DNA from 3 places in the Nonomuraea sp. NPDC049419 genome. Region 2 is predicted to be linked to each of the others. Evidence: riboswitches for the same ligand, from Rfam matches in the RefSeq annotation. Region 2 holds a riboswitch; each other region holds the start of a gene.
What was found. A riboswitch is a leader RNA that binds a small molecule or an ion and turns the genes downstream of it on or off. The one in region 2 is predicted to bind thiamine pyrophosphate.
Positions count from the first base shown of each region.

Region 1: linked by a shared signal. The riboswitch ahead of AB0K12_RS25900 (cytosine permease) and the one ahead of thiC (phosphomethylpyrimidine synthase ThiC) in region 2 are both predicted to bind thiamine pyrophosphate.
Region 3: linked by a shared signal. The riboswitch ahead of thiD (bifunctional hydroxymethylpyrimidine kinase/phosphomethylpyrimidine kinase) and the one ahead of thiC (phosphomethylpyrimidine synthase ThiC) in region 2 are both predicted to bind thiamine pyrophosphate.

Region 1 covers NZ_JBFAQB010000009.1:85,773-89,034, reverse strand. The annotation lists gene AB0K12_RS25905 (methylated-DNA--[protein]-cysteine S-methyltransferase) at 1-185, shown strand, start outside; gene AB0K12_RS25900 (cytosine permease) at 154-1,491, opposite strand; TPP riboswitch at 1,481-1,596, opposite strand; gene AB0K12_RS25895 (rhodanese-like domain-containing protein) at 1,650-1,973, opposite strand; gene AB0K12_RS25890 (DNA-formamidopyrimidine glycosylase family protein) at 2,030-2,908, opposite strand; gene AB0K12_RS25885 (LCP family protein) at 2,985-3,262, opposite strand, start outside.
Region 2 covers NZ_JBFAQB010000001.1:816,440-819,701, forward strand. The annotation lists gene AB0K12_RS03790 (cellulose binding domain-containing protein) at 1-471, opposite strand, end outside; gene AB0K12_RS03795 (universal stress protein) at 580-1,419, opposite strand; gene AB0K12_RS03800 (hypothetical protein) at 1,429-1,779, opposite strand; TPP riboswitch at 1,870-1,982, shown strand; gene thiC (phosphomethylpyrimidine synthase ThiC) at 1,975-3,262, shown strand, end outside.
Region 3 covers NZ_JBFAQB010000001.1:21,005-24,266, reverse strand. The annotation lists gene AB0K12_RS00145 (M20/M25/M40 family metallo-hydrolase) at 1-463, opposite strand, end outside; gene AB0K12_RS00140 (ATP-dependent DNA ligase) at 577-1,521, opposite strand; TPP riboswitch at 1,579-1,674, shown strand; gene thiD (bifunctional hydroxymethylpyrimidine kinase/phosphomethylpyrimidine kinase) at 1,662-2,471, shown strand; gene AB0K12_RS00130 (TenA family protein) at 2,500-3,174, shown strand; gene AB0K12_RS00125 (carbon starvation CstA family protein) at 3,181-3,262, opposite strand, start outside.

The DNA of each region.
Region 1 (3,262 bases), on a different contig from region 2:
GCCAGAGCATCGGCAGGCCGCGCGCGCTGCGCGCGATCGGCAACGCGCTGGCCTCCAACCCCGTCTGCGTGATCGTGCCCTGCCACCGGGTGCTGCGCGAGGACGGCGGGCTCGGCGACTACGCCGGCGGCGCCGCCGCCAAGCAGCACCTGCTCAACGTCGAGCAGCGCGCGACCGCTGGATGAGCCCGATGAGCAGCGTGACCAGCGCCGCCACCAAGGCGCCGCCGAGCGCGCCGTTCATCCACGGCTGACGCACGAAGCCGAGCGCCTCGCGCACGCCCGTCCAGAGCGCGTCCCACTGCGGGAAGGTCGGCGTCGAGGTGGTCAGCCAGTACGCGGCGAAGCCCAGCGCCCAGGGCACCAGCATCGACCAGCGCGACGGGGCGTCCTCGGCGGTGTTCCAGCCCTCGCCGCGGCGCAGCACGAAGTAGTCGACCGCGAGCACCGCGAACATCGGCACGAACACGGCGCCGATCACGCCGAGGAACACGCCGTAGGAGTTGACGTCCGCGAACAGGGCGATCACGACCGTCACCACGCCGATGGCGGTCGAGAGGATCCGCCGGTCCACCCGCGGCATGAGGTTCTGCAGCGACATCGTGGTCGAGTAGACGTTGGCGAAGGACTGGTCGGTCTCGCGCAGCACCAGGATGCCGAAGAACAGCGCGCCCAGCGGCACCGCGACGAACGGGCCGAACACCGAGGTCTGGTCGGCCAGCACGCCGTCCGCGCCCGCCAGGGCCACCGCGTAGACGCCGAGCCCCAGGCAGGCCACCTGGGCCAGCGTGTAGCCGCCGACCACGCCGGTGAACGCGGCGCGGCCCGACCGCGAGTGGCGGGCGAAGTCGGCCGCCATCGGCACCCACGACACCGACAGCGCGATCACGTAGTCGACGGCGGCGGGGAAGGCCGTCCAGCTCCCGCCCTCGGGTGAGGGGGCGTCGCGCAGGAAGAACACCGTGAACCAGACCATCGCCACGATGACGCCGACGGTGACGTAGCGGCGCAGCAGCCGGATCGAGCCGAGCGGCCAGACGGTCAGCGCCGTCGTCAGCACGCCCGCGACGAGCACCCACACCTGGTACGGCACCGACGGGAAGATGGCGCCGGCCCCCTTGGCGATCACCCACAGCTCGAAGGCGCCCCAGCCGATCATCTGGATGATGTTCAGCACGGTCGGGACGTAGGAGATCCTGGCTCCGAACAGCCCGCGCAGCAGCACCATGGCCGGCTTGCCGGTGCGCGTGCCCGGGATGGCCGACAGGCCCACCATGGCGGTGCCGATCAGGCTGCCCACCACGGTGGCGACCAGCGCCGCCGCGAGGGTGAGCGGCGCATTGCCCAGCGGGTCGAGCAGCAGCAGCGCTCCGGAGAAGCCGAGGAGGCTGACCCCGAGGTTGGCCCAGAGCGCGCCCTGATCGAGCACGCCCAGGGTCTTGGGCGCCTCGCCTTCGAGGGTCAGCGGAACTTCTTCGACGCCGTGCGACATCGCACACTCCCTACGCCGGCATTACCCGGACAGGTTCAGGCGGTCGGCAGCGGATGCATAGCTGCCCTCTCAGCCCGGCGACCCCGAGCTCCCGCGACGATCTGTAGTTTGCGCCCTTATTTTGCCTTAGAGAGGGTCAAATCGCCATAGTGGGCGACTTACGCCACAAAAGGCTCCTGGCCCGTCTCGCTGACCATCGGCTTCCGCGCGGCCTCCCACGACTGCATGCCGCCGCCGACGTTGACCGCCTCGCGTCCGAGCTGGTTGAGCCACGCGGCGACCTGCAGCGACCGCCCGCCCACCCGGCACACGACGTAGACCGTGCGGTCGCCGGGGACCTCCTCCACCCGGCCCTGGATCTGCGTCATGGGGATGTGGACGGCCTGCGGCGCGTGGCCCGCCAGCCATTCGTCCTGCTCGCGGACGTCGAGCAGGTAAGCGTCTGCGGGCACGGCACTGGCCTCGATCTCAGGAACGGTCATGACTCCATCATGGCGTGCCCGGGGCCGTGCACCGGACACGCCCAAGAGAGCACGCCCTACTTGAGCAGGCGGGACAGGCGCCGGTCGGCCAGCGGCTTGCCGCCGGTCTGGCAGGTCGGGCAGTACTGCAGCGAGGAGTCGGCGAACGAGACCTCCCTGATCGTGTCGCCGCACACGTCGCACGGCTGCCCCGCACGGTTGTGCACCCGCAGCCCCGACTTCTTCTCCGCCTTGAGGTCCTTCGCCGCGAGCCCGTGCGCCCGCTCGACGGCGTCGCGCAGCGTGGTCACGATGGCCTCGTGCAGGTCGGCGACCTGCGCGTCGGTCAGCGTCGCGGCGATCTTGAAGGGCGACATCTTGGCCGCGTGCAGCACCTCGTCGGAGTAGGCGTTGCCGATGCCGGCGATCACCTTCTGGTCGCGCAGCAGGCCCTTGATCTGGGTGCGCTTGCCGCCGACGATGCGCTTGAGCGCCTCGACGGTGAACGACTCGGCGAGCGGGTCGGGGCCGAGGGCGGCGATGCCGGGCACCTCGTCCGGATTTTTCGTGACATAGACGGCGAGGCGCTTCTGCGTCCCCGCCTCCGTCAGCTCGAACCCGGGCGCCAGACCCTCGTCGTCGGGCGCCAGCCGCACGCGTACGGCCAGCGGCCCCTTCCCCGGCCGCACCGGCTTGGCCCCCGACAGGTCGTCGCGCCAGCGCAGCCACCCGGCGCGGGCCAGGTGGATGACCAGGTGCAGCCCGTCGCAGTCGAGGTCGAGGAACTTGCCGTGCCTGCTCACGCCGGTGACGGTCAGCCCGCCGAGGGAGGTGACGGGCGGGTCGAACGTCTTGAGCGCCTGGATGGCCACCACGTCGATCCCCGCGATCGCGCGGCCCACGGCCCGCTCGCGCAGGAAGCCGGTGAGCGACTCGACTTCGGGAAGTTCGGGCATGCCCCCAGAGTACGGCCCGCACGGAACTGTCCCCAGAACGGCCGCCGTCGTGGTCACCACCGTGACGTGAGGCCCGTCAGCCGGCGTCCACGACCTCCTTGGGCACCGGCTTGTCCTCCTTCAGCGCGTTGAACAGCGCGAGCGCCTTCGTCCTGTCCCACTTGACCGCGTCACCGCTGGCCACGCGCTCCGTGCCGCCGAACGGCACCACCGTCGTCACCGGGCTGTCGCCCATGGCGAGCCCCAGCGACAGCATGTTGAACGCCCCGGTGCCCGAGTCGACCTCGACCGCGTCGGTCGCGCTCGCGGCCAGCGGGATCGCGGTGAACGGGTTGAGCAGCACCCCGGGGCTCG
Region 2 (3,262 bases):
GTTCATCGGGATGATCTCAGCGACCAGGATCCGCATGTTCGGGTTGCTGGCCCGCATCTGGTTCACCAGCGTGGTGAACGCGCCGAGGATCGTCGCGGGCGCGACGTTGCTCCACACGTCGTTGGTGCCCAGGTGCATGAGCACGACGTCGGGCCGGGTGGCCGAGAGCCAGCCGGGCAGCATGTTCTGGTTCGCGATGTTGGTGGCGAGATAGCCGCCGTGGCCCTCGTTGTCGCCGTCGTGCGCCACCCCGCAGCCCTGCGGCGGCAGCGTGCCGACGAAGTCGATGTTCGTGTGGCCGGCGCTCTGCAGCCGGTTCCACAGCAGGGCCCGCCAGCAGCCGGGGGAGCCGGTGATCGAGTCGCCGAGCGGCATGATGCGTACGGCCGCCGCCTCGGCCGGCGTGGTCGCGAACAGCACGGCCGCGATCACGGTCACCATTCCCGCCAGCACGGCGCCGATTGCGCGCATCGTCCGATCTCCCGTCGTCAGCCTGCGCAGATCGTAAGGAGCGGCAGGCGGAACGGGGAAGGAGGCGATGAGGACAGCGGGCGCCAGCTGCGGGGACGCATGTAACTTTCAGGCGGCGGCGCGCACCACCGCCAGCGGGCAGGGCGCATGGTGCAGCATGGCCTGGCTGATGGATCCGATGAGCATGCCGGCGAGCTGCCCGTGCCCGCGCGAGCCCACCACCAGCAGCTCGGCCCCGGCCGCCGCCTCCTTCAGCACGTCCACGGGATGCCCGTGCACGATCTCGGCGACCGCCTCGACGCGGGGATGCCGGGCGCGGTACGGCGACAGCGCCTCGTGCAGCGCCCGCAGATGGCCCTGCTCGCTCTCGGGGTCGGCCGGGCCGAAGCCGCCCGGCTGGGGCCAGGCCCACGCCTGGACCACCCGCAGCCGCGCCCCGCGCAGCTCGGCCTCGGCGAAGGCGAACTCCAGGGCCCGCTCGGCGCATTCGGACAGGTCGGTGCCCGCCACCACCTCGCCGGGCGTGGCGGGGCGGTCGCGGACGAGGACGACGTTCGTCTCGGCGTGCGCGACGACCCCGTACGCGACCGAGCCGACCAGCAGCCCGCGCACGCCGCCGATGCCGCTGCTGCCGACGACCAGCAGCTCGGCCTCGGCGGCGGCCTTGACCAGGGCCGCGCGGGGATCGCCGGGGAGCAGGACGGTCTCCACGCGCACCTGGGGCCGCTCGCGCAGCGCGCGGTCCTTCGCTGAGGTGAGCACGGTGCGCGCTTCCTCGCGCATCCAGCGCGCCACCTCGGCGTAACGGACGGGCTGGTCCTCCCCGCACACCCACTTGGGCACGACGTGCGCGACGGTCAGCGGCACCTGGCGCAGCACGGCCTCGGTGGCGGCCCAGCCGGCCGCCTCCAGGCCGGCGCGGGAGCCGTCCACACCTGCGATGATCAATTCGGCTCCTCAGGACGCGGTATAGCACTCCACCTCGGCGCGGCGGAACGACAGTCCCTTGGCCTCGGAGTCGCGGACGCACGCGCGCTCCGCCTTGCTGAGCTTGAGCGTGCCGCACACGGTCACGCCGGAGTAGGTACGGCAGTCGAGCGACGGATCGGTACGGCCGACGCGATAGAGCTCTCTGACGTTCGCGCGGCACTTGGCCTTACCGGTATCGGAGTAGCGGCACTGGGCCAGCAGGGTGTCGAACTGCTCCTGGCTGACCTCGTGCTGTTGCATGCCGTCCCCGGCGGCGGCGGTGGCGCCGGATGCGGCCATCACGACGAGTAGTCCTGCGACAGCGGCGATTCTCATCATGTTTCCCCTGATGGGGTCCGTACCGCTGAGAAGACCCGCCAAACCTTTTCGCCCTGGTTTGGGATCGCGCCTCGCGTGGGTACGATCACCGCCGTCCAACGCGGGAGCCCGGTGGAGACCGGGCTGAGAGGACGGCTGCCAGCCGCCGACCGCCAGAACCTGCTCCGGGTAATGCCGGCGAAGGGAGTTTGCGCGATGACCGACGCGCGCTTTTCCAAGATCTACAGCGGCGAGCTGCGGGTGCCGATGCGGCGGGTGAACCTGTCGAACGGCACGGCGGTGACGCTGTACGACACCTCGGGCCCGTACACCGACCCCTCCTACGAGCCCGACCTGCGGCGGGGCCTGCCGCGCCGCCGGGCCGAGTGGATCGAGGAGCGGCGGGCCGCCGGGCACCCGGTCACCCAGGTCGGCTGCGCGCGGCGCGGGCTGGTGACCAAGGAGATGGAGTTCGTCGCGGTCCGCGAGGGCGTCACGCCGGAGTTCGTACGGGACGAGGTCGCGGCCGGCCGGGCCATCATCCCGGCGAACGTCAACCACCCCGAGACCGAGCCCATGATCATCGGCCGCGACTTCCTCGTGAAGATCAACGCCAACATCGGCAACTCCGCGGTCACCTCCTCCATCGAGGAGGAGGTGGAGAAGATGACCTGGGCCACTCGCTGGGGCGCCGACACGATCATGGACCTGTCCACCGGCGACGACATCCACGAGACCCGCGAGTGGATCCTGCGCAACTCCCCGGTCCCGGTCGGCACCGTGCCGATCTACCAGGCGCTGGAGAAGGTCAAGGGCCGGCCTGAGGAGCTGTCGTGGGAGGTCTTCCGCGACACCCTGATCGAGCAGTGCGAGCAGGGCGTGGACTACGTGACCGTGCACGCGGGCGTGCGGCTCGCGCACGTGCCGCTCACCGTGCGCCGCAAGACCGGCATCGTCTCGCGCGGGGGCTCGATCATGGCCGCCTGGTGCCTCGCGCACCACCGCGAGAGCTTCCTGTACGAGAATTTCGCCGAGATGTGCGAGATCCTGGCCCGCTACGACGTGTCGTTCTCGCTCGGCGACGGCCTGCGGCCCGGCTCCATCGCCGACGCCAACGACGAGGCCCAGTTCGCCGAGCTGCGCACGCTGGGCGAGCTGACCGTGATCGCGCGCGAGCACGACGTGCAGGTCATGATCGAGGGCCCTGGACACGTGCCCATGCACAAGATCAAGGAGAACGTCGACCTGCAGCGCGAGCTGTGCGACGACGCCCCCTTCTACACCCTCGGCCCGCTCGTCACCGACGTCGCGCCCGGCTACGACCACATCACCTCGGGCATCGGGGCCGCCATGATCGGCTGGTTCGGCACCGCCATGCTCTGCTACGTCACGCCGAAGGAGCACCTCGGCCTGCCGGACAAGGACGACGTGAAAACCGGCGTGATCACGTACAAGATCGCCGCACACGCCGCCGACCTGGCCAAGGGGCACCCGAAGGCGCAGG
Region 3 (3,262 bases), 800 kb from region 2:
CGGCGGCGGTGCCTGAGCCGTTGTCGTTGATGCCGGGGCCCTCCGGCACGCTGTCGAGGTGCGCGCCGACCATGACGACGTTGCGCGGGTCGCCGAAGCGGGACTCGGCGATCACGTTGTCGTTCTTGCCGAGCACGAGCGTGGCGTCCACCTTGACCCTGGCCGTGGTGCCGGGGTTCGCGGCCAGCTCGGCGCCGACCGCGAAGTCGGTGTAGAGCATGGGGATGCCGGCCCGCCACTCACCGAGGTCGAGCGGGGTCGAGTCGGTACGTCCCGGCTGGCCCTCGTTGAAGACGATGACCGCGGACGCGCCCGCGAAGCCCGCGTTGCGTACCTTCTGGGCGAACGGGCAGGTGCCGCGCTGGATGAGCGCGATGTTTCCGGCCACGAACCCGGCGAAGTCCGCCTCCTCGCAACCGCTGGTCGAGGTGGGCGCGGGGGTCGGCGGCAGGGTCAGGTCCACGCCCTGCACCTGCGCGGTGACGTCACCGGGCGGCGAGGGCTGGAAGGTGTGGAAGTCCTCCCCCGGACTTATCCGCCGCCAGCCGTGGGCAGGCAGCCCGGCGCCGCAGGCGGCTATTCGGCGCGGCGGGCGCGGGCGCGGCGCTTGCCCTCGTGCATCGCCTGCACGCGCGCCACCGGGATCGTGTGCCCCTCCTCGACGAGGTCGGCGGGCAGCGCCTGCGGCTCCGGCATGTGCTCGGCCCACGGATCGGACTCACCCAGCCGCTCGACAGCGGTGCGGATGGTGAACTCGCCAGGCCGGACGCCGTCGAGCTCGTCCCACGCCACGGGGAACGAGACGGGCACGCCGGGCCGGATCCGCGGGCTGTAGGCGGCCGCCACCGTCGCGCCACCCGCCCGCGTGGAGTCGAGGAACACCTTGCCCTCGCGGTCCTCCCTGATGAACGCGGTGGTGGCCAGCGCCGGGTCCAGCCGCTCGGCGCGGGCGGCCAGCGCCCGGGTGGCGGCGGCCAGGTCGTCCATCGCGGTGCCGGGCACGACGGGCACGAAGACGTGCACCCCCTTGGCCCCGCTGGTCTTGACGGCCCCGGCCAGCCCGCAGTCGGCCAGCGCCTGCCTGACGAGGTGCGCGCCCCGGACGGCCGGCGCGAAGGAGTCGTGCTCGGGCGGGTCGAGGTCGAGCACCATGTGCGTGGGGTGCTCACCGGCGTAGAGCGCCGGGTGGTATTCGACGGCCCGCTGGTTGGCGAACCAGAGCAGCGTCCTGCGGTCGTCGCACAGCGCGTACGTGACCTGCCGCCGCGAGGAGTCAGCCCACACGGTCACCGACCGCACCCAGTCGGGAGCGTATCTGGGCAGGTTCTTCTGCATGAACGGCTCCTGCCCGGGGCGGACCCGGATGACCGAGAGCGGCCGGTCGCGCAGCACGGGCACCATCCGGCCCGCGACCGCGTCGAGGTAGTCGACCAGGTCCCGCTTCGTGGCGTCGGCGCCGTCGAAGAGGGGCTGGTCGAGATTGGTCAGGGAGACCCCGTCGCGCGTCTCGTCAGCGGCCACCCGCCCTACGATGCCCACACTCGAACGTGTGGTCAACAACCCGGCCTGTTAGAGTGAGCCGTTGACGCGGGGTGCCCGGAAAGCCGGGCTGAGATCACACCCGTCGAACCTGATCTAGTTCGCACTAGCGAAGGGACGTCATGTCAGCGAACGCCGTTCCCAAAGTCCTGACCATCGCGGGCACCGATCCGAGTGGCGGGGCCGGCATCCAGGGCGACCTCAAGACCTTCTCCGCGCTCGGCGCGTACGGCATGACGGTCGTCACCGCGCTGGTGGCGCAGACCACGACGGGCGTGACCGGCATCCACGAGGTGCCCGCCGCGTTCGTGGCCCAGCAGCTCGACACCCTGCTCACCGACGTGCCCGCCGACGCCGTGAAGATCGGCATGCTGGGCGACGCCGACCTGATCAAGGCGGTGGCGGCGGCGCTCGACACGTACCGGCCGCCTTACGTCGTGCTCGACCCCGTCATGGTCGCCAAGAGCGGCGACCGGCTGCTGCCCGCCGACGCGGTGAGCGAGCTGCGCCGCACGCTGCTGCCGCGCGCCGACCTCATCACCCCCAACCTGCCCGAGGCGGCCGACCTGCTCGGCGAGCCGCAGGCGAGCGGGCTGCCCGAGATGCACGCGCAGGCGGCCAGGCTGCGCGCGCTCGGCGCCCGGCAGGTGCTGCTCAAGGGCGGCCACCTCGACGGCGACACCTGCGTCGACGTGCTGGCCACGCCCGAGGGCACGATCGAGCTGGCCGCGCCGCGGGTGCCGACGCACAACACCCATGGCACGGGCTGCACGCTGTCCTCGGCGATCGCGGCGCTGCGGCCCCGCCACGACAACTGGCCCGGTGCGGTGCGCGCCGCGAAGGACTACCTGACGCAGGCGCTGCGCGCCGCCGACTCGCTGGGGGTCGGCCACGGCCACGGCCCCGTCCACCACTTCCACAACGCCTGGTAACCGGCCCCCCTCTCGCGAAAGAGACGCGATGTTCTGCGATGACATCTGGCAGCGCACGTCCGAGCTGATGCGCGCCATCCACGAGCACCCCTTCGTGACGGCACTCGGCGACGGCTCGCTCGACCGTGAGACGTTCGCCTTCTACATGGTGCAGGACGCCCGCTACCTGGAGGCGTTCTCGAAGGCGCTGGCGGCGGCCTCCGTCCGCGCCGACGACTCCGACGAGGCGGCGTTCTGGGCCATGAGCGCGCACACCGCGCTGGTCGCCGAGCGCGAGCTGCACTCCGGCTACATCGAGGAGCTGGGCGCGGCCGTCAAGGGCATCGTGACCTCGCCGACGTGCCTGGCGTACTCGTCGTTCCTGCAGGCCACGGCCCTGTCGGCGCCCTACCCGGTGATCGCGGCGGCGGTGCTGCCGTGCTTCTGGATCTACCAGGACGTCGGCACCGCACTGCTCGCCAAGGCCGGCGACGACCCGGCGCATCCGTACGCGAAGTGGATCTCCACCTACTCCGATCCCGAGTTCGCCGCGTCCGTCGAGCGGGCCAAGGCCATCACCGACCGGCTCGCCGTCGCCTCCCTCCCTGACACCCGCGAGGCGATGGCGCAGGCGTACGGGCGGGCGGCGGCGTACGAGTGGATGTTCTGGGACAGCGCGTGGCGGCGCGAGGGCTGGCCGACGGCGAGCTGGCTGGCCCCCTGACGCCGCTCAGGGCGACTTCGTCATCAGCTCCTTCTCCTCGCGGGTGGCGATGAGCCCCGACGGCGCCACGATCGTGGACTCCTGGAAC